Regions from separate parts of the Caballeronia sp. RCC_10 genome, predicted to be linked through region 1. Evidence: predicted binding sites of a transcription regulator. Region 1 holds the regulator's gene; each other region holds the start of a gene.

Region 1 (5,276 bases):
GTTTGACAACGTGAGGTCGAGTATCTGTCTTCGGCGTGAGCGGCGCAGAAATTACTGGGGATGTCATTGTTCTGTGTATACAAGGAGCAATTTAATGGAACTACCATCTCGACCTTCAATGATTGGTGTCTTGCCGTCAGGTGTTGTTGTGATTTCGCGAATCTCCCCTGTTGGAGATTGAACATAGAACAATGCACGGCTAACAGGTACACCGTCCTGATCAACGAGTTGGAAATGTCGATCAAAAACAGCATTCTCCTCCGCCCTGTCACGCTGTGCTCTGGGTGCGTCTGCGCTCGTGAACCCTTGAGAACCGACCACTCCAAGACTCTCGGCCATATCGTCGTACCACGCCTCTCCTGCCAGTTGGGCAAAGATGCGCGGATGTTCTGGACAGCCGCACACGACTACATCGTCATGCGCTGCAATCTCGCTGATAAAGAAGTTCACACGACGCGGACCGCCATCCTTCGCGATGTATCCCGTCGTCTTGCAGACCGGGCAATAAGCTTCGCCGCCTATAAGCGCGGCTTGGTGCCCGTGAATGAGAAACTGCGGTCCCTCGTAAGAGCCAACCTCTCCGCCGTTATCGAGTTGGTCCCCAACGACGGCGATTCGTCGCATCATGTGCAGCCTCCTTTGTATGATTCGTTATGCTTGCTTTTCAGCATGTGTCTCGGTTCGTTAGAAAAGACCTACTCACCTGAGTTGATTTGTCAGGATACGAGCACAACGAAGAAGCGCAATTGGATGCATCAGCGAAATCGTGAAATCGACAAAAGTTGACAGGGAATGAACTTCGGGCTACGGAGATTCGAGTCGTATCAACTTCTGAAACGTCTTCGATTGGGGCGCTAGTGTCTCGCGCGGTTGCAGTCTGCTGGAGTGAGCCGCACCGTGCCGTCGCGCATAGTCGGCGCTATGCCGTCGAGTCGAATAATGCGGGGGGGGGTGGAGCGTTAATCCGCCGTTGCTCACTATCCGCCGAAGGCAATGCGGTGATACTCACGCCACTGTTTGCCGAGATCGTGACGCACGACAGCTAAAGCCATTGCCATTCGACGAATCGCATACCATGCGAACCGTCGCCGCGCCGTTCGGCTTGATCGGTCGAAAGCCGATGGAAATGCCGCGCACGAGTCCGGCCTTGATGCTCTGCCACGCTTCTCCGAGCCGGTCGCGCAGCGCGCCGGGTTCATCGCACTGCGCAAGCGTAGTCCGAAAGCCGATGCCACGGCGGCCAGTCGCCGCAAACTTCACTTTGCCGACAGGCTTGGCATGATCGGGTTGCCACCGCAGCGCGAGCGGTAGCCTGTAGCGCGCGCCGGGTGGGCTGAATCACACGTGTGTGCCGCTCAAACACACAGACATCTGAGCACTGTGCGCTTATCGGTTTATGTGGAAGACAACCGCGACGCATTGTATTTCTCAATGACTCGGCCCAGGGCTCGAACGCGCTCATCAATTGCCGTTCAAAGCCTTCGACAACTTCACGAGAGAGCAACAGCGAGCCCCGCGCGCACTGGTGGTTGCGTTGGTACAGCACGTGTGGGCTCCTCAGCGTTTGCAAGAGGCCGCCCTATGACCGAACGACCCCGTTCGCAACGCGTGACTCAGATCCGCATCGTCGAGTGCAGTTGCCCGCCGCTGCGGCGGAGGCCACTGGCATCACGCTCTAACAAGGCAACTTGTGAACCTAGTAGCTGCTGCGTTCTGGCGTAAAAGTTAAATAAACGCTTTCTGGCACTGGTGGATTTGCACTGGCCTCAATGGCGGGCCTTGCCTGCGAAATCAAAGGCTACCATTGAGGGCACAAGAGCTGAACTCATCACCTCTGGTCCAACACTGACATTACGCGTCCTGTATCCGCCACCAGGAAACGACTCTCAACGCGTTAAGTCAGCATCGATTCCCAAATTGTCGTCGTGCCGCCCGGCGACCCCGCATGCGTTTCTGGCGTGGGCCGGAATTGCATGCAGATTGGCTTGACTCACCTCTGATCGACGTTGGCGGAGTAAGCGTGGGTTGGTCGGATGAAAAGACGATCAATGAATAGGTTTCCCTTAGCATCTTTGCCAAACTTGGCGCGGCCCCCTCAAGCCTCCACCCCCGTCCACTCCTGCTCCCGCAACTTCGCCCGCAGCCTCGCGACCGCCTGGCTATGCAACTGGCAAACCCGCGACTCGCTGACTTCCATCACCGCGCCGATCTCTCGCAGATTCAGCCCGCGCTCGTAATACAAGCTCATCAGCAGCTTCTCGCGCTCCGGCAGCCGATCGATAGCCTCGATCAACGCGCCGCGCAGGCTGTCATCGAGCAACGCCGACAGCGGGTCCGATCGATCCACGCAATGTCGATCCAGGAACGGTTCGTCGTCCGCCGAGCGGTCGAAGTCTTCGTAATAGATCAACTGGCTGCCGTGCAAGTCCTGCAGCATCGACTGATACTCGTCTAGCGGCAGCTGCATATGCTCGGCGATTTCCGTCTCGCTCGCCGAACGGCCAAGGCTCTGCTCGACCTTGTGCACCGCCGATTCCACTTCGCGCGACGTCTTGCGCATGCTGCGCGGCAGCCAGTCGTTCGCGCGCAGTTCATCGAGCATCGCGCCGCGAATGCGCTGGCTCGCATACGTCTCGAACTGCGCACCCTGATCTTCCTTGTAACGGCTCGCCGCATCCAACAGGCCGATCATGCCGGCCTGAATCAGATCGTCGAGGTCGACGCTCGCCGGCATCTTGGCGACGAGCTGCAGCCCCAGCCGGCGAACGAGCGGCGCATAGCGCGTCAACACGTCGGACTGCGAGAGTTTGCCTTGGGCGTTGTACATCTGGGTCACCTTTGTCTTGATCACATCGACGCCGTGCTGCTCAATGCATGGCCGGGAAACATCGACGCCCTTCGCGCCACTTCCCGCCCGCCCTTGTCAGACTCGCCATCCAAAAACTGCATTTCGTTTTCAACTTCAGCATCACGGGCAGCCGGCGTGGAACGCACCGGCCAGTGCAGAAGCTCCGCCGCAATCTGGCGATAGTCGCGCGCCGCAGCCGTAGCCGGAAACGCCTCTACCACCGAACGCGACAGCTCCCTCGCCCGAGTAATGCGCGCATCCTCGGACACATACCCCGCCTGCACGAGCGCCACCGCCAGATACCGGCTCGCCACGCCCGACAGGTTGTCGAACGCGACCGCCGCGTCGGCCGGGTTCTGCACGTGATTGATCAGCACGCGGAACTGTCCGATCGCATGCGCGTAGTGCAGACGCTTCATGCACGCATACGCCTCGGTGATCGCCGGCGCAGCCGCCCGCGTGACGATCAGGAAGTCATGCGCCTGCGCCGCAAGCGACGACAGCGCGCCATGCCGATCCAGTTGCGTATCGATCAGCACGATGTCCGCCGGTCCGTCGAGCAACCCGCGGCACTGCGCGGCGTCGTGACTCACGCGCTCCTCGCGGGGCGCGGCGATCAGCGAAAAGCCGAGCGGCGTGCGCGTGACGACGTCCTGCAACGTGTGGCGGCCGGACATCACCGCACTCATCGCCTGCGATCCGGAAAGCCCCGCCATGCGGCTCACCGATGTTCCGTTCTGCCGCTCGTCGATGACGAGCACATCCTTGCCATGCACGGCCAGCGCCGCGCCGAGATTCACCACCGCCGACGTGCAACCGATGCCCGCCGGTCCGCCCGCGACCGCCACCACGCGCGAGCCTGCACGCGTCAGGAGCCGTCTCAGGCCTTCAGCCTGGTCGAGCACGAGCTTATCCAAAGCGAACCTCATGGAGTTCAGCCGCGGCACGCGCGGACAATGCGGACAACAGCGCCGGCACTTCCTCGTCCTGCGGCACGAACGGCGAGCCGTCGCGCGGAATGCAGAACGCGCTTTTGATCAGGAACCGCTTGGTCGCCACGTACAGGTTTTCCGGCACCTTCTGTCCGGTCGATACGTAATGCACCGGCAGCTTGTAGCGGATGACCGTATCGAGCACGCCGCCGAGGTTCGTCGCTTCATCGAGCTTGGTCAGGATGCAGCCCGCGAGCGGCGGCTGATCGGCCGCGCTCTTGTAGGCCTGCACGACTTCGTTGAGCGTGTCGCCGTGGCTCGTCGCGTTCAGCAGCAACAGGCGCTGCACCGGATGACCCGCGCCGCACAGCATCGAAATCTGATCGGACACCGTGCGATCCCGCTGGCTCATGCCGATCGTGTCGATCAGCACGATGTGCTTGTTGCGCAGCTCCGAAAGCGCGAGTTGCAGATCGGCCGCGTCCTTCACCGCGTGCACCGAGACGCCGAGAATCTTGCCGAAGATGCGCAACTGCTCGTGCGCGCCGATCCGGTAGCTGTCCGTCGTCAGCAGCGCGACCTTGCTTGCGCCGAAGCGCATCACGCAGCGCGCGGCGAGCTTCGCGGTGGTCGTCGTCTTGCCGACGCCCGTCGGGCCCATCAGCGCGAACACGCCGCCACGTTCCATCAGCGCGTCTTCGCTCGCCATCACCGGCAGGTTCGATTCGAGCACCTGCTGCACCCATTCGAGCGCGTGCTCGGCGTTTTCCATTTCCGGCAAGTTGTCGACGATCATGCGCACGAGTTGCGCGGAGAAGCCCGCGGCGAACAGGTGCTTGGTCAGCGCGGCGTTGCTCGGCATGCGGCGCTGGCGATCGCCCCACAGCAGGCCGGAGAACTGTTCTTCCATCATCGAGCGCATCGACGACAGCTCGTTCATCACCGTATCGTTGACGACCTGCTCCATGCGCGCACGAATCGCCTCGGTGACGACAGCCGCCGCATTCGCGGGCAAGCCTTCGAACGCACCTTCAGCCGATGCCGGCGATGCTTCCGCTTGCGGCGCGCTTGCGTTGATCTTCTGCGCGGCGCGGCGTGCGGCGACTTGCGCGGCTTCGCGCGCCCACTCGGGCGTGTCCACCTTCGGTTGCGCGGCCTGGCGCAGCACGTAGCTCGCCGTCTCCGGCTTGTCGGCGGCTTGCGCTTTGGGCGGCACCGGCACGCCCATGCCGCGTGCAATTGCCGACGATGCCGTCAGCGGCCGATTCGACGGCGTCGCGGCCTGCTCGGCGATGCGTCGCGCATGCTCGATCAGCCACGGATTCGAATCGGCCAGCGTGCGGGATGCTTCGTCGGCGGGTGCTTCGTCGGCTGCGTCGGCATCGGCGTCGGGCTTCGCGCCGAACACGGACGAGAACACATCGCCGCTCGCATAGGGATTCGGTGCGGCGTGCTTGGCCGCAGCGGCTGCTGCCTGCGCCAGCGCGGCGCGCGGC
Region 2 (5,276 bases), on a different contig from region 1:
ACGGCTTCAGCCTGTTGTTCGTCGTTGTCTTGTCGAGCCTGGCGGCTATGGTGCTGCAATGCCTGGCCATGCGGGTTGGCATCGTCACCGGGCGCGATCTTGCACAGCTTTCGCGGGAGCGCTATTCGAAGCCCATCGCCAATGCCCAGTGGCTGCTCGCGGAGCTTTCGATCATTGCGTGCGATCTCGCCGAAGTGCTCGGCGGCGCGCTGGCGTTTCACTTGTTATTCGGCTGCTCGCTGATGTGGGGCGTCGTCTTCACCGCCTTCGATACGATCATCGTGCTCGGCCTGAAGGGGAAGAACTTCCGCGATCTCGAGGCGATCATGCTCGGACTGATCGCGACCATCGGCGTCGGATACGTCGTGGAACTGGCGCTCGTGAAGCCGCACTGGCCCGCGGTGGCGGCGGGGCTCGTGCCGTCTATCGACGTGCTGTCCAGCCGGGAGCCGCTTTATCTTGCGATCGGCATTCTCGGCGCGACGGTCATGCCGCATAACCTGTATCTGCATTCGTCGATCGTGCAGACGCGCGTCGTCTCTCGCGATGAGGCGAGCCTCGCTTCGGCGATCCGTCTTTCGCGGCTCGACACCATCGTGTCGCTCGTGCTTGCGCTGCTCATCAACGCGGCGATTTTGATTCTCGCGGCTTCCGCGTTCCACGCGACGGGGCATACACAAGTCACCGAAATCGAGGATGCGTACAAGCTGCTCGCGCCGATCGTCGGCACCGGGCTTGCGGCGATTCTCTTCGCGGTGACGCTGTTCGCTTCGGGTCAAAGCTCGACCTTCACCGGCACCATCGCGGGACAGGTCATCATGGAAGGGTTCCTGCGCCTGAAGATTCCGTGCTATCAGCGGCGTCTGATCACGCGGGCGCTCGCGCTGGTGCCGGCAGTGATCGGCGTGTATCTGATGGGCAACGGGGCGGTCGGCAAGCTGCTCGTGGCGAGTCAGGTCGTGCTGAGCCTGCAATTGCCGTTCGCACTCTATCCGTTGATTCGGATGACGAACGATCACGCGCTCATGGGCAGGTTCGCGAACGCCTTGCATACGAAGGCGCTCGCGTGGCTGCTGTTCGCCGTGATCAGCGCGGCGAACGCGTGGCTCGTGGTGCAGACGGTGATGGACTGGTTCGCCTGACGCGCGCTTACTTGACCACGCCGACCTGCATGTTCGATTTCGCCGCGACCGCTGCGGGAGCGGCGGATTCAGCGGGCAAGGCCTGATCGCTCGTGGTGCGCCCGCCATCGCGGAAGAATGCGAGTTCGGCTGCCTTGTTCAGCACGAGAATGCTGATGCGGCGATTGGTCGGCTCGTCGATGACGTCCTTGTTGAGCGGAAGCGCATCGGCGAGGCCGCGCACTTGCAGCACCTTCGTTTCGTTCATGCCGCCCGCGACCAGCGCACGGCGCGCCGCGTTCGCGCGCTCGCCCGACAGTTCCCAGTTCGAATAGCCTTTCTGGCTGCCCGAATAGGGCACGGCATCCGTATGGCCCGCAATCGACACGCGATTGTCGACATCGTTGAGCGAAGCGCCGATGTTCGACAGAATCGTCGTCACGTAGCTTTCGAGCTTCGAACTGCCCGATGCGAACATCGGCCGCTTGAGCGAATCCACGATCTCGATGCGCAAGCCTTCGCTCGTGATCGCGATGCGAATCTGGTCCTTGAACGCACGCAATGCGGGCGTGTTTTCGATGAGCGCGGTCAGCTTCTGCTTGAGCTGTTGCAGACGCTGCATGTCTTCCGCCGCAACCGAGGCACGCGCCACCGAAGGCGGCACCGGCTGCGTCTGGCTCTTGCTGGCTTCGCCGGGACGCGAGCTGGACAAGTCCTTTCCGCCGCCGTTGATGATGCTGGTATGCGCCGACGCACCGCCTTCGTTGCCGAAGAGCGCGGAGAGCGGCGTGTTGAAGTAGTCTTCGATGCCGGCCTTGTCGTACTTCGACGTGGAGCCGAGCAGCCACATCAGCAGGAAGAACGCCATCATCGCGGTGACGAAGTCGGCGTAAGCGATCTTCCATGCACCGCCATGATGCCCGCCGTGGCCACCGCCTTTCTTCTTGCGACGCACGACGACAGTGGGGGCGAGCACCGATTGCAACGGGTCGCGTGAGGGTCTTTCAGCCATGAGCGTGACTCCTTCGGATCAGGGCTTCGTCAGGCCGACTTCGGCATCTTGGTGGCGCGCACGGCGTCGTCCAGTTCCTGGAAGCTCGGACGGTCCGCGGTGAACAGCACCTTGCGGCCGAACTCCACCGCCACGGTCGGTGCGTACCCGTTCATCGATGCGAGCAGCACCGACTTCACGCACTGGAACGGCTTGGCTTCGGCCGCGCCCTTCGCGTTGAGCAGGTCCGCGAGCGGGCCAATGAAGCCATACGCGAGCAGAATGCCGAGGAAGGTGCCGACGAGCGCGCCGGCGATCATCTCGCCAAGCACGGCGGGCGCGGCGCCGACCGAACCCATCGTATGCACGACGCCCATCACCGCGGCGACGATGCCGAATGCCGGCAGGCCATCGGCCATCTTCTGAATCGCATTGGCGGCGACGGCGCTTTCCGCGTGATGCGTTTCGAGTTCTTCGTCCATCAGGTCCTGCAGTTCGAGCGCGTTCACATTGCCCGCCGACATCATGCGCAGGTAATCGACGATGAAGTCGAGCAGGTGATGATCGGCCATCACGTGTTCGTACTTTTGAAAGAGCGGGCTGGCTTCGGGCGCGTCGACATCGGCTTCGAGCGCCATCATTCCTTCCTTGCGCGCCTTTTGCAGCAGCTCATAGAGCAGCGCGATCAGCGAAAGGTACTTCTCTTTGGTATAGCCGCCGCCCTTGAACACTTTAGGCAGCGCCTGAAGCGTTTTCTTGAGCGTCGCGGTCGGGTTCGATACGACGAACGCGCCAATCGCCGCGCCGAAAATACACAGCAGTTCGAACGGCTGAACGAGCGCAGCGAGGTGGCCCCCGACGCCGATAAAGCTCCCGATCACCGAGCCGATGACGAGTACCCATCCGATAACGACAAACATGATTTCTCCGCAAATGTCCGGGCTTGGCGAGCCGTGCGCGCTCGTTCGACGAAACACGCACGGCTCGCAAAGCATTGTCTGCATGGTGCTGGGCTTTTTAACGGCGCAGTACACCGGGACATTAAGGGTGGCTCGTGGAAAGATTTCGAAAGCAGGTTGGCGGCGGTAAATGTTACGCGGCGATTACCTGGCAGGTAATGGAAGCACGTCCTCGCTTCATCTACCATCGGCGTATGAACTCGACACTGACAGCCCACACGTTGCGCGCCGCGCCCGCGACGGTCGGCGCGTTGCTGCGCGAATGGCGGCAGCGCAGGCGCATGAGCCAGCTCGATCTCGCGGGCATCGCCGACATATCGACGCGGCATTTGAGCTTCGTCGAATCGGGACGCTCGATGCCGAGCCGCGACATGCTAATGCGCCTCGCCGAGCAACTCGACGTGCCGCTGCGCGAGCGCAACACGCTCTTCGTGGCGGCGGGTTATGCGCCGATCTATCGCGAGCGGACGCTGGCCGATCCGCAACTCGACGCCGCGCGCCGCGCAGTCGATCTCGTGCTGAAGGGATACGAACCGTATCCGGCGCTCGCCATCGACCGTCACTGGACGATGATCGCCGCCAACGCGGCGCTCGAGCCGCTGGTCGCGTCGGCGGATGCGTCGCTGCTCGCGCCGCCGGCGAACGTGCTGCGGCTGTCGCTGCATCCGCGCGGGCTGGCAGGCGTTATCGGCAACTGGCACGCGTGGCGCGCGCATGTGCTCGCACGCGTGAGGCGTCAGATCGACGTATCGGGCGATACGGCGCTCGCCGCGCTCCTCGCCGAACTGGACGCTTATCCCGCGCCGCCGCACGCGGCAGACGAGCCGCACGGCGAACCCGACGCCGTCGTCGTGCCGCTCAGGTTGCGCACGGCACACGGCGTGCTTTCGTTCTTCAGCACGACGACTGTCTTCGGTACGCCCGTCGACATCACGCTGTCGGAACTGGCGATCGAAGCCTTCTTTCCGGCCGACGAGGCGACAGCCGTCAAGCTGCGCGAACTGGCCGACGCACGGCGCTGACGCTTACAAAGCGGAACCTGGCGGCGTCGTGCGGATCAATAATGAAACTGAAGCGTGCGACGTCGTGCACGATGCAGTTTTCGTTCAATCAACGCGGGAAAAGGCAGCCATGATTCAGACATTCGAACAAGTGATCGGCGGCGAGCGCATGCAGTTCTGCGCGAGCATCGCAGAAGGCGGCGGGCCGCAACGGGTCATCATCAGCCGGGCGGATTCGGCGGAATCGCTCGTGATCGTGGAGGCCGACGGCATCATCGGCGCGATCAGGGCGGAAGTGGAAGCGCCCGATACGTTCGTCGCTGACGCGGTGCGCAAGGCGCAGCAGGATGCGCTCATCGAGCGTGCGCTGGAGACGGGCGAAGTGCAGACGACGAGCCTCTAAGGCCCGTCTTCGTTCGATGATGCCCGCGCGCACCGGTGGCCGCGCGGGCATCGCTTCACATGCGCGGTTCGCCGTTATGGGGATCGGCGGGCACGAGCGGCGTCGCCGAATCGGGACCGTCGGGCATGTCGGGGTCTTCGGGATTGGGTGCTGCGTCGGGATCGAGCAGTTTGTCCGGGTCCGGCTCGATGGATTCGTCCGGTGAGCGAGGCATGGTCGACATGATGGCGTGTTCTCCGGGAGAGTAGCGAAGGCGCGCGTTCGCGCGTTCCCGGCGAATGCTGCAACGGACGTACCCGGTACCGCCGCCCAGACGGAAATGGCGCACCCCGACCGCGAGTGCGCCATTGGACGTCGAACCGCGCGGCTCAGCGTGCAGCCGGCGCGTCCTTGATGAAGAGCGACGTCAGCGCGCCCAAGATGCACAGCGCGCCGACATAGAGCGCGGGCGCCATCGGACTCGATTTCATCATCAACGAGACGACGATCGGCGTGAGTCCGCCGAACACCGCATACGCGACGTTGTACGAGAACGAGATGCCCGAGAAGCGCACGGCGGGCGGGAAGGCCTTGACCATCACGAACGGAATCGCGCCGATCACGCCGACCGTGAAGCCCGTGAACGCGTACCACGGCAGCAGCACGGAGGCATCTGCCGCCACTTGCTTGAAGAGCGCGTAGTACGACACGGCCAGCACGCATCCACCGATGAAAATCGTCTTGCCCGCACCGATCCGTCCCGCGATCGCGCCCGCCAGCACGCAGCCGATGGTCAGGCACAGCGTCGCGGCGCAGTTGGCG
Region 3 (5,276 bases), on a different contig from region 1:
CTCAATAAGATAGCCGCGCGCACAAAAAGCGCCGTTGTCGTCGGTCGCCGCTGCCGATACACGCGCAGTCAGCGGCGCTTCGCTGGACCGATATGCGAACACGGGTTTCCCAAGCGCTACCGCAAAACCGACTTCGAACGCCGTCCCGCTGTCAGGCTCGCCGGCGCCCCGAAAGTCATCGAGGTTCGCCATCACGATATCGGCCGAACGGATCAACTGGACGTTGGCTGTATATATGTGGCGCGCAGCGTCGTGAGGTGTGAGAAAAGAGGGGACGTTACCGTCGAGCGGATAGAGTCCAACGAAGCCGCGATCGCGGCAGAGCTGCTTGAGGTGCTCGCCGTGTTCCTTGCGTCGCGGCGGAAGACGTCGAATCCAGCAAGGTAGATGCGTGGCTCGCTCGCGGCGCGCTCGATCGGCAGAGGGGAAGGGTCGATCCTTCCTTCACGGACCCGGCGTTTGATCCGGTTTAGCTGCTTCTTCACAGCCAAGGCGCTTTTTCCGAGACTGTTTGCGATCTGCTCGACCGGTAAGCCCTGATCGAGCAACTCCATCACGGCACGCTGCGACTTCGTCGGATTTCTTTTGGACATCGGTTCGTGGCTTCGACTGCAGGGCTATTGGAACGCCTATGAGCTTACCAATAACCCCCCGTAGTCAAGTCAACGGCGGCCCGTTTAGCAGCGGCGGCTCAGACGGCGGTCTTGAAGACGGCCATCGTCGCGCGCAGCGTTTCGGCCTAATCTTGAAGTGAAACGGCAGCGGCGGCGGCCTGGCTCGACGAGGGCTGCATTCTGCTGGGTGACGGCTTGCCGATTTGCTAGAACCGAATACCGCGCACGGCGGCTCGTCGCCGTGCTTGCTCGCCGGATACCGGGACGAGTCGAACCTGCGGCAGAAGATGCCTGCCGATGCTGCGCAAAATGCGAACGACACGAGACATCGCACACCTCCAAGGTTCGTTTCGGCTCTCAATGGCAAGAGGCGGCTCTGCCGACCCGTGCTTGCAATGTCGGCAGCGCGCGATATTTCTTTAGAACCGCAGAAGGTCACATCCGCACGCGGGGTCGATGCCGCCACTCTTCAGGAGGCTGACGCGCCGCGCGTTACCCAAACCGGCACGCCTGAAAACACCCGGCCAAGCTCGTGGCGAAATCGTGTATATCCCGGTCCCATCGACGCCCGCAGTCGGTTCGCAATAGCGTTCGGGCGGGATTACCTGTTGTTCTGGAATTTTTTCTTTAGGTCTATGAGGGCGGTTCATTTCTGACGTGGAATGCCGTAAGTGGGAGAGGGCTGCACGTTCCGGCGCGGCACCGCGCGAGAGCGGTCGCGCCCTAATCTCAAAAGGTCAGTAATGAAATTCTCGTTTGTACAAAAGCTTTGGCTTCCGCTGGTCTTGAGCCTGCTTTGTCTGGCTGGGTTGTCGGTCTATAACGCCTATCGCACTCGCGACATCCGCATGGAAGAGCGCAAGGCCGATCTGAAGCACGCCTCTGAAATCGCTCTGAGCGGAGTCAAGACGTTCGCGGACGAGGCCGCTGCCGGCGCAATGACAGTTGATGATGCGAAGAAGCGGGCGATGGATCACATCCGCAACATTCGCTACGGAGAAAACGGCTACTTCACGTTGCTGAATTCGCATCCGACCGTGCTGATGCATCCGATGAAGCCCGAGATGAACGGCCGCGACGTGAGCAGCTACCGTGATCCTAACGGGGTCGCCTTGTATATCGATGCGGTGAAGGTCACTGCGAACGGCGCTCAAGGCTTTACGACGTTCGCTTTCGCGCGGCCAGGCGCCACCGAGCCGGTGCCCAAAGTGTCGTACAACGTGTCGTACCAACCGTGGGACTGGATTCTCATGACCGGGGTCTACGTTGACGACATCGACGCGGCATTTCACGCTACGTTGCTTCAAAGCTTGGGAATCCTGCTCGCTGTGGCTGTGGTGCTCTCAGGAGTTGTCGTTGTTCTCAACCGAGGGATCCTGCGTTCGCTGGGTGGCGAGCCGTCCTACGCGGCCGAGATTGCGAGCCGGATTGCAGACAATGACCTTACTGCGATCGTCAAGACTGCCCCCAACGACCGTGCAAGCCTTCTGTTTTCAATGAAGCGAATGCAGGAGCAGCTCACGGGCACGATTGGCACCATCAAGACGTCGACGGATGCGATCGCAACAGCCACCAGCCAGATGGCTTCAGGCAATCAAGACCTTTCTCAACGCACTGAGGAGCAGGCCGCATCGCTCCAGGAAACCGCCGCGAGCATGGAAGAGTTGACGTCCACTGTCACGCAAAACGCGGAGAACGCCCGTCAGGCGAGCGCGCTCGCTGCGCAAGCCGTGGAAGTCGCGCAGCAAGGCAGCGCGGTGGTATCCCGCGTCGTGGAGACGATGGCGGGTATCAATCAGAGTTCGGACAAGATCGCCGATATCGTTGGAATCATCGAGAGCATCGCCTTTCAGACCAACATCCTTGCGCTCAACGCGGCGGTGGAAGCGGCGCGCGCTGGCGAGCAAGGGCGCGGTTTTGCAGTTGTGGCAACTGAAGTCCGCTCGCTTGCACAACGTTCCGCCACAGCTTCAAAGGAAATCAAAGGACTGATCCACGACTCAGTGCAGCGCGTGCAGGCTGGAACCGGATATGTCGAGGAAGCGGGCGCGACGATGAACGACATCACCTCCGCCGTCAAACGTGTGACTGACATCATGGGCGAGATCGCGGCGGCCTCCATCGAGCAAAGCAAGGGGATCGGTCAAGTGAACCAGGCTGTGATGCAGATGGACGACGTGACGCAGCAGAATGCCGCGCTCGTTGAAGAAGCAGCGGCAGCAGCGGGGTCGATGGAGGACCAAGCGAAACAACTGTCCGCAGCCGTCGCCGTATTCCGCACCGCCCAGACGCGCTCCGTCGCAGCGACGAACAACCACACGTCGCAGATTGCGCGCCCGTTACCGCCCAAGAAATCGCCGACGGTGACGAAAGTGGCGAAGCCAGCGCATGCCGCCGCTCGACCCGTTCATGCGGGGGACGATGGCGATTGGTCGACGTTTTGATCTCTGAACGAGTGTCGCCGTGCCGCTAACGACGCGGCCGCTTTCGTTGAGTTCGCCCACTGCTGGCGGGGAGCACCTGGTCCACTACGAGGTGGGCGACATCGTCAAGCAACTACACCAGCTCCGGCGTCGGCTGGCTCTGATCGAAAGCAGCGCCCCACAACGGGCATTGAGTCCGTCATCAAGGCCTGCGTCGAGCTGGCCGATTTCCTCCGATCGGATGGCACCACGGATACCGACATGAAAACGTATAACGGCAGCAGATCATCGGGCCGCGAAGTCTTCGGCTGCACCGGACAGCAGCTTGACGCGATCATGCAGTTCGCTGAGAAGCGCTGCTACGACGAGCGGCCACTGCATTGGGTCGTCGCACAATACCTTCGCATGCCTGCACGGAGCGTGATCGTGCGCGGCCCGGCTTGAAAGTTGGCAGTACTCGAATTAAAGGAAAGGGAAGGGTTTCACCGATGGCATATGCTGATACGCGCTTGTTGGTAGTCGATGATTTGGCCACCATGCGCAATTTGATTCGGAAGATGCTCAAGGCGATCGGTTATTCGATCATAGAAGAAGCAGAGGACGCGGTAGCTGCGCTCGAGAAGCTCCGAGCGCAGCATTTCGATCTGGTGATCACTGATTGGAACATGCCCAATCTGGACGGGCTGTCCCTGCTGCAGGAGATTCGCAAATCCGAGGATCTGGCGCACCTGCCGGTACTCATGGTCACGGCTGAAAAGAAGCGCGAAAACGTACTAACCGCAATTCACGCTGGTGCTAACGGCTACATCGTGAAGCCGTTTTCGGAGGCGGCATTGGCCGACAAGCTCGCGCAAGTCACCCCACTTCCAGCCAATTCCGCCCCGACAGATCGCGGCACATCCGTGTTCGGCGCCATCTTCAACACGACCACGTAACTCCCTGCTCACACTTTGTTTCACTTTGTTTCAATTGCCGGAGTGCCCCGCTGAACAAGGGTTTCGCGCCCGTGATGGAGTGATCGACGGGCCGCACGCCCTGGAGCTTGGTAAAGATTTCAACGCTTGGACCGTTAAGGAATCATGCAAGCGAGGAACGAAACCATGAAAATCCAGTCGACGAACAACCCCGCCATGCCGGAGCCGATTACCGTCCGGCGTGCAACGAACGAAACGGACTTTGCCGCCGCTCCGCAGCATTCCGACGCCGTTGCCGCAGATAGCTCGGCAGTCACGATTTCATCGACTTCCGCGTTGCGCACGTCGAGCGCGACCGACATCGACGCAGACAAGGTTGCGGCCATCAAAGCAGCGCTGGGCAACGGTACCTACAGTATCGATTCGGGCAGCATCGCCGACGGAATGCTCGGCTTGGCGCGCGATCTACTGCAAACGACGGCAGGCTGAGCATCGGCGAAAGCACGCCCACATGCATTGGACTGTGTCGACGTAGTGGCTGCTTTGACCGGTCAGATGCGAGTCAACAGGACTTGTTCCGCTGTCGCGAGAAGCGCTCGCGCGTACTCCGAGGCATAAATATCGTCGTTGTGGTCGGTTCGACCGAAGACCACGGGATTTACACGCCGCGCCTCTCCAACGAACGCCGAACGGGCGGCCGCCGATACGAACGTGACATCTGCGACGATTCTCTCTGCAATATCGTCGACTTCGCCGATTCTGATTCCTTCATCAGACACGATCGTGGCGGTCGCGTTAATGCCACGGCGGGTTTCGGTGAACGCTATGGACGAGGGGTCGATCCGAAAAGCCATCCATTTTCTCCATCAGTAGGGGCCAAGCAGGACACTCGGCTCACTACTGAGGCTACCGACGAGGCAGCGTTGTCAAGGCAGGGACCTGACGCGCCTTGGATGCTCAGTGAGACGTAATTTTTCCGGCAGCGATCGCGTTCGCAAGTTCATCGGCCAGCGCCGCTTGCACCGACGCATGCTTTTCACGCACGGCCTCCGCGTCGTTCATAAGTTCGGGAACAGCATGGACCAGAGACGCGATCTCTGCGTCCCGTGCCGCTGCCAACTCTGCCAGGTTCTCTGGCCGCATTGCGTGTTCGAGGATCCCCGCGTCAATGCCGAAATGCTTGCTGATCGCCTCGCACGCATGTACAAGCGCGAAAGACACTCGCTTTTCCTCGTCTAAGCCTTTGCTCTTGGGGCAGAAATAGCCCGCGTACAGAACGTCGCCGATTACCTCTGTTGCCACCCAGTCGGTGAGGTCTTCTTCGA
Region 4 (5,276 bases), on a different contig from region 1:
CCGGACGATACTCGGTCGTTACTGCTTCAATGGATAAGACGCGCGCGCGATGCGCAAATCCGCCACTATGCAATGGCGGATCGGCTATCGGCATACGGGAGACACCTCGGGCTTGCAGTGATCGGGATGACCGCGCTAACGGGTACGTCGTCGTTTCTATCGCTGGTGACGACTGCCGTGTCGCCCGAGTTGAGAATCGTCGTCGGGATGACGAGCATGGGCGCGGCCGTTCTCGCTTCGCTGCAGACCTTCTTGCGCTTTAGCGAGCGGGCCGATCTTCATCGAAGAGCCGGCGCTCGCTATGGCGCTGTCCGGCGACGACTGGAAGCGATGCTCGTGCGCACCACGAACGGTCAGGACATGTGCGACATGACGGCGGTACGCGATGAGCTCGATCGCATCGCGCAAGCGGCGCCGCATGTACCGCGACGCGTCATGCGCTGCCCGCCGCGGGTTAGCTCATCAACCGGCCCCATTCATAGTCCACGGCATCGGGACGCATCGGAAACACGCCAGCCCCGGGCGTGAACGTCAATTCGCCGAAGTAGATCTTGTCGCCGGGTGCATACAAATCGACTCGCACATATTCGAAGCCTTCGGCAAGCGCGGTCGCAATCGACAGCAGCTTGTCGAAGTTGTCCGGACGCGGCAGCGGCACGTCGCTGCGCGCGTAATGGCCAATAGCGATGTCGAGCCGGTTCCAGTCGCCGTCGTACATGTCGCCGCGCGGATGTTCGCCGAAACGGTCGGAAATGAGCGCGGTAAAGACCGTCGGCTTGCTCTCGCCCGCGCGGAAGAAGCAATGCATCTTGATGTCCGCGGGCACGATGCCGGTCTGCTCGAGCAGCAGCTCCTCGAAGAAAATCCGCGGGCTGATGGTGCGGTAATGGCGTTCGCGCGCCACGCGATAGAAGTCCGTTGCCAGCCACTGCTGCGCCAGCGCATGCAGTTCTTCGAAGGTCGTCTCCGACTTGTTGCGAACCAGCTTGACGAAGCCGCTTCCGTGATTCGCCTTCATCACGAAGCGATCGGGAAGGGCGTCGAAGACATCGCGCGTGAACTTGTCCGGCGCGGCGTAGAGCTTCGGCAAGTGCTCATCGCCGATCTTGCTGCGAACATAATTGCGCACGGTCAGCTTGTCCGTCAGATCGACGAACCTCGGGTCCGGATACAGGCAGCGGTAAAGAATCTTCTCGTTGAAGGTTTTCGGCGCTTTGATATTAGGAAAACGGCCGACCTTGTGCAAATGAGCGATGCGCAAAAATACGCTATCGGGCAGCCAGTCCTTGGCGCCGTCGACCAACCTTTTGGAAAGCGACATTCTTTCTCCCGGATAGGACGCGGTGTGTCGTTGTGTCAGTGATCGCACAAATGATACTTACGTTTGTAAATTAGGCAACGGTTTGAGCACCCGAAAATGCATCCGCTTGCGCCGTGCGCGGTATCGCACAGACATCGGGGTATTCGTCTGAGCTTGCGCTAAGAGGACGGTCGTGCGTACGGAATTAGCCAACGCATTGATAGCGGAATGGTGATCGTAGCGCGAACTTCAGGCAAACGATGCAAGGAATAGTAACGAGTCCTTGCTGCGGTTTTTTGCCTTCGTGAAAACAGCTATGCGGTCGCGCTAAATGCGATCGATTTACCGGTCAACGGCCTGCATTGGTTAATTGACGAGTGATACAGGCGAAAAGGTAGAAGCGGCGCATGTCAAGGACAACGATTAAATGGCGCGAAAATGGCGGCGGTGACACATAGACAGAAAGCGAGCACCTTGCGACCTCGCTGGCGAGACCTCACCAAATTTCGTAGAGCAAACAGACACCAATCGCCGCGCTTCTATCCGTCGTTTTCGCATCCTCAACAATTGCTCTGAGCGATTCGCCAAACGGGGTAGTCGATGCCTTAAGCATTTAATGCCGGCTTAAATGGAGTCGAATCCCTCAACTTAGGACGACACATCGATATTGCTGATTCACGTAAAACTTGCTAAAGCGTTTCCACTCTTTTTTGACAAACGTGTGAAACGAAATGACAATTCGTAAGCCTGTGTGCGGATCCGCACATTGCCGCTTATCCTGTGTTTATAGAGTTGTTTCCGGGATCCCCACGCCAACGAACTCGAGATTGCACGGGCCAAGCGGTAAGAAAGACTGAGAGCTTTGAAGATAGCCCGCAAAAACGAGTTCGGGATTAGTCATGCTAACGATCGAAAGAAAACGGAATGGGCGCGGGGGAGAGGCGGGCGCGCGTCCGAACGTGCGCTCTAAACCGGAAGTTCGATCGTTATTCTGGACAACGGAAAGGTTCGGCTTTTCGTTCGTTGTCGCGATGATCGCGTGGCTCGCGGCCGTTCTGACAACTTCCGCTCTCGCTGCACCGAACGCTACGCAAGCATCGCTCACGGAGACCGGGGGCGCGAGCGACGGTAAAGTCCACATTCCTTTCTCTGCGCTGGGCGCATACCGCACGCTGAGTCTTCGCGGACTGGAAGACGTACGTACGGTGAACGTGGGCGTGAGGCGCGATCGCATCGTCAAGGCTGCGCGTCTGCGGCTTGTTTATTCCTATTCGCCAGCATTGTTGTTCCCGATGTCGCATCTGAAGGTGTCGATGAACGACCAGGTCGTCGCGACGCTGCGGTTCGCGCCTGAAAGCGCGGGGCGGACGGTGACGCAGGACATCGAGATCGATCCGCGTCTGATGACCGATTACAGCGCGTTGCAGCTGAAGCTGATCGCGCACTATTCGATGGAGCACTGTGAAGACCCGGGCAATACTGGTTTGTGGGCCGATATCAGTTCCAACAGCGAGATCGTGCTCGACGAAGTCCCGATCACGTTGCCCAACGAACTCGCGCTCTTGCCCGCGCCGTTCTTCGACGAGCACGACGTCAACCCGTTGCGGCTCACGTTCGTGCTGCCGTCGAATGCAAGCGATGCCACTCTGCGCACCGCATCGGTGATCGCATCGTGGTTCGGATCACTCGCGGATTACCGCAAGGCCCGCTTCCCCGTCACGCCCGACCTGCCGAAGGACGATCACGCCGTGCTCGTCGGCCGTCTCGACGACTTGCCGCCGAACGTTCGTCCCGCCGGCGTCAGCGGACCGGCGCTCGTCATCACCGACAACCCCGCCGCGCCCGGTCACAAGCTGCTGATCGTCACAGGTGCGAATGCACAGGATGTCGACAGCGCCGCCTATGCACTGGTGCTGCGCACGCCGGGCCTGTCGGGGCCGGTTGCGAACATCGGCCGCCGCGATCCCGAACCCGAGCGCAAGCCCTATGACGCGCCGCGCTGGACGCCCGTCGACCGGCCCGTTCGTTTCGCTGAAATAGTCAAGCGTCCTGAACAATTGCAATCGCCAGGCGGCGCGCTCGAAACCATCAGCCTGGAATTGCGCGTGCCGGTCGACCTCACGTCGTGGAACGAAGTCGGCGCGCCGCTCGACGTGCGCTATCGCTACACCGCGCCGAGCGTGCAGAACAACTCCGCGTTGTCGATCGAGATGAACAAGCAGTTAATCAAGTCGTATCGCCTGACGCCGAACGGCGACACAGCCGGTGTGAAATCGTCCGGTGCGCGCGGCTCGACGGCTGAACTGGAAGTGCCGGCCTATCAGCTCGTCGGCGATAACCAGCTCGATTTCCGCTTCAATCTCGATTCCGAAAAGAGCACGCTCTGCGCCGGCGCGACCGGCAATCCGGCGCGCGCGTCCATCGATCCCGAATCGACCATCGACTTCAGCCGCTTCGTGCACTACGCATCGATGCCGAATCTCGCGTACTTCGCCAACAGCGGCTTCCCGTTCTCGCGCATGGCCGACCTGTCGCAGACGGTCGTCGTCGTGCCCGTGCATCCCGCGCCTCACGAACTCGAAACCATGCTCACGATGCTGGGCCGTATCGGCAAATGGACCGGCTATCCCGCGTTGCGCGTGCAGGTCGCGCGTCCGTCGGAAACTGCGCGCTTTGCAGACAAGGACGTGCTGATGATCGGCGGATCGCCGGCCGCGCCGCTCGTCAGCGCATGGAGCGAGTCGGTCCCGCTCGCCGTCGATACCCGCGCCGCCGATGTGAAGCGCGTCGGCTTCTCGAAGGCGCAGCAAGCGGGAGCGGGCGCGCTGCGCCTCAACGTCGACGCGGCGCTGTCGGCGGTGTACGGCTTCCAGTCGCCGGCGGCGAAGGGGCGCTCGGTCGTCGCGCTGGTGGCGAGCGACGCGGCCCGCGCCCGTGAACTGCTCGATGCGTTCGACGACCCGCAGCTCGTCGGCCTCATCCGCGACGATGTCGCCGTGATCCAGCGCGACAGCGTCGAGAGCGCGCGCATCGGCGAACGCTATGCGGTGGGGCACGTGCCCTGGCGCGACCGGGTGCTGGGTTTCGCGTCGCGGCATCCGGTGCTGCTCGGCATCCTCGGCGTGCTGGCGGGGCTGCTGCTGGCGGTCGGCGCGTTCAACTTCCTGCAGCGACTCGCGCAGCGTCGACAGGAATTCTGAGCGATGAACCGCCGCCCCACGTCCCCTCTTAGTTTCTGGCTGCTCATCGGCACGGCCGGGCTTTTTCTTGCGCTCGTCGTCGCGCCCGCCGCGCGCGTCGAAGCGGCCGAAGGCTGCGGCCCGTGGCCCGCGTGGGAGCAGTTCAAGCGCGATTTCCTGTCCGACGATGGCCGCGTGATCGACGCCAGCGAAGCCGACCGGCGCACCGTGTCGGAAGGGCAGTCATACGCGCTCTTCTTCGCGCTGGTCGCCGGGGACCGCGCCGCCTTCGACAGGATCATGCACTGGACCGAGAACAATCTCGCGGATGGCGACCTGACCGGCCATCTCCCGGCGTGGCTGTGGGGACGCGCGAACGACGGCTCGTGGACCGTGCTCGATTCGAACCCCGCTTCGGACGCGGATTTGTGGATCGCCTACGCGCTGCTCGAAGCCGGCGCGCTGTGGGGCGAGCGCACCTACTCGCTGCGTGGCGCACGGCTCGCGGCGCGGGTGCTCGAAGACGAGACGTTTCCCGTCGCGGGCGTGGGGCGGTTCCTGTTGCCGGGCACGACGGGATTTCATCCGACCGAGAACACGTGGATCGTCAATCCGAGCTACGCGCCGTTGCAAGTGCTGCGCGCACTGGCGACGCGTTTTCCGGCCGAGCGCCGCTGGCAGCAAGTCGTCGATGGCAGCGCCGTCATGCTGCGGGATTCCGCGCCGCGCGGCCTCGCACCCGACTGGGCGACGTATCGCGCGGGCCATGCGTTCGACCGTGACGCAACCGCCACCGA

Evidence for each region. The regulator FliA, encoded in region 1, starts transcription of late flagellar genes. The targets are predictions, from matches to a motif close to CTAAAGTTTNNNNNNNNNNNGCCGNTA.
Region 2: the regulator FliA is predicted to act here: its motif matches at 3,131-3,157, upstream of motA (flagellar motor stator protein MotA).
Region 3: the regulator FliA is predicted to act here: its motif matches at 4,083-4,109, upstream of flgM (flagellar biosynthesis anti-sigma factor FlgM).
Region 4: the regulator FliA is predicted to act here: its motif matches at 2,121-2,147, upstream of bcsB (cellulose biosynthesis cyclic di-GMP-binding regulatory protein BcsB).

What each region holds. Positions count from the first base shown of each region.
Region 1 covers NZ_JBFUPT010000003.1:441,890-447,165, reverse strand. Annotated here, with positions in the region: gene AB6804_RS09750 (hypothetical protein) at 1-67, opposite strand, end outside; gene AB6804_RS09745 (PAAR domain-containing protein) at 64-627, opposite strand; gene AB6804_RS09740 (RNA polymerase sigma factor FliA) at 2,096-2,827, opposite strand; gene AB6804_RS09735 (MinD/ParA family protein) at 2,848-3,765, opposite strand; gene flhF (flagellar biosynthesis protein FlhF) at 3,758-5,276, opposite strand, start outside.
Region 2 covers NZ_JBFUPT010000009.1:73,632-78,907, forward strand. Annotated here, with positions in the region: gene AB6804_RS17360 (Nramp family divalent metal transporter) at 1-1,142, shown strand, start outside; gene motB (flagellar motor protein MotB) at 1,150-2,133, opposite strand; gene motA (flagellar motor stator protein MotA) at 2,163-3,032, opposite strand; gene AB6804_RS17375 (helix-turn-helix domain-containing protein) at 3,266-4,093, shown strand; gene AB6804_RS17380 (hypothetical protein) at 4,203-4,475, shown strand; gene AB6804_RS17385 (hypothetical protein) at 4,531-4,698, opposite strand; gene AB6804_RS17390 (MFS transporter) at 4,844-5,276, opposite strand, start outside.
Region 3 covers NZ_JBFUPT010000046.1:12,106-17,381, forward strand. Annotated here, with positions in the region: gene AB6804_RS29620 (nucleoside 2-deoxyribosyltransferase) at 1-375, opposite strand, end outside; gene AB6804_RS29625 (methyl-accepting chemotaxis protein) at 1,358-3,058, shown strand; gene AB6804_RS29630 (hypothetical protein) at 3,299-3,481, shown strand; gene AB6804_RS29635 (response regulator) at 3,526-3,972, shown strand; gene flgM (flagellar biosynthesis anti-sigma factor FlgM) at 4,138-4,440, shown strand; gene AB6804_RS29645 (hypothetical protein) at 4,503-4,805, opposite strand; gene AB6804_RS29650 (hypothetical protein) at 4,909-5,276, opposite strand, start outside.
Region 4 covers NZ_JBFUPT010000002.1:225,390-230,665, reverse strand. Annotated here, with positions in the region: gene AB6804_RS05560 (SLATT domain-containing protein) at 1-528, shown strand, start outside; gene AB6804_RS05555 (ATP-grasp fold amidoligase family protein) at 455-1,321, opposite strand; gene bcsB (cellulose biosynthesis cyclic di-GMP-binding regulatory protein BcsB) at 2,332-4,500, shown strand; gene bcsZ (cellulose synthase complex periplasmic endoglucanase BcsZ) at 4,504-5,276, shown strand, end outside.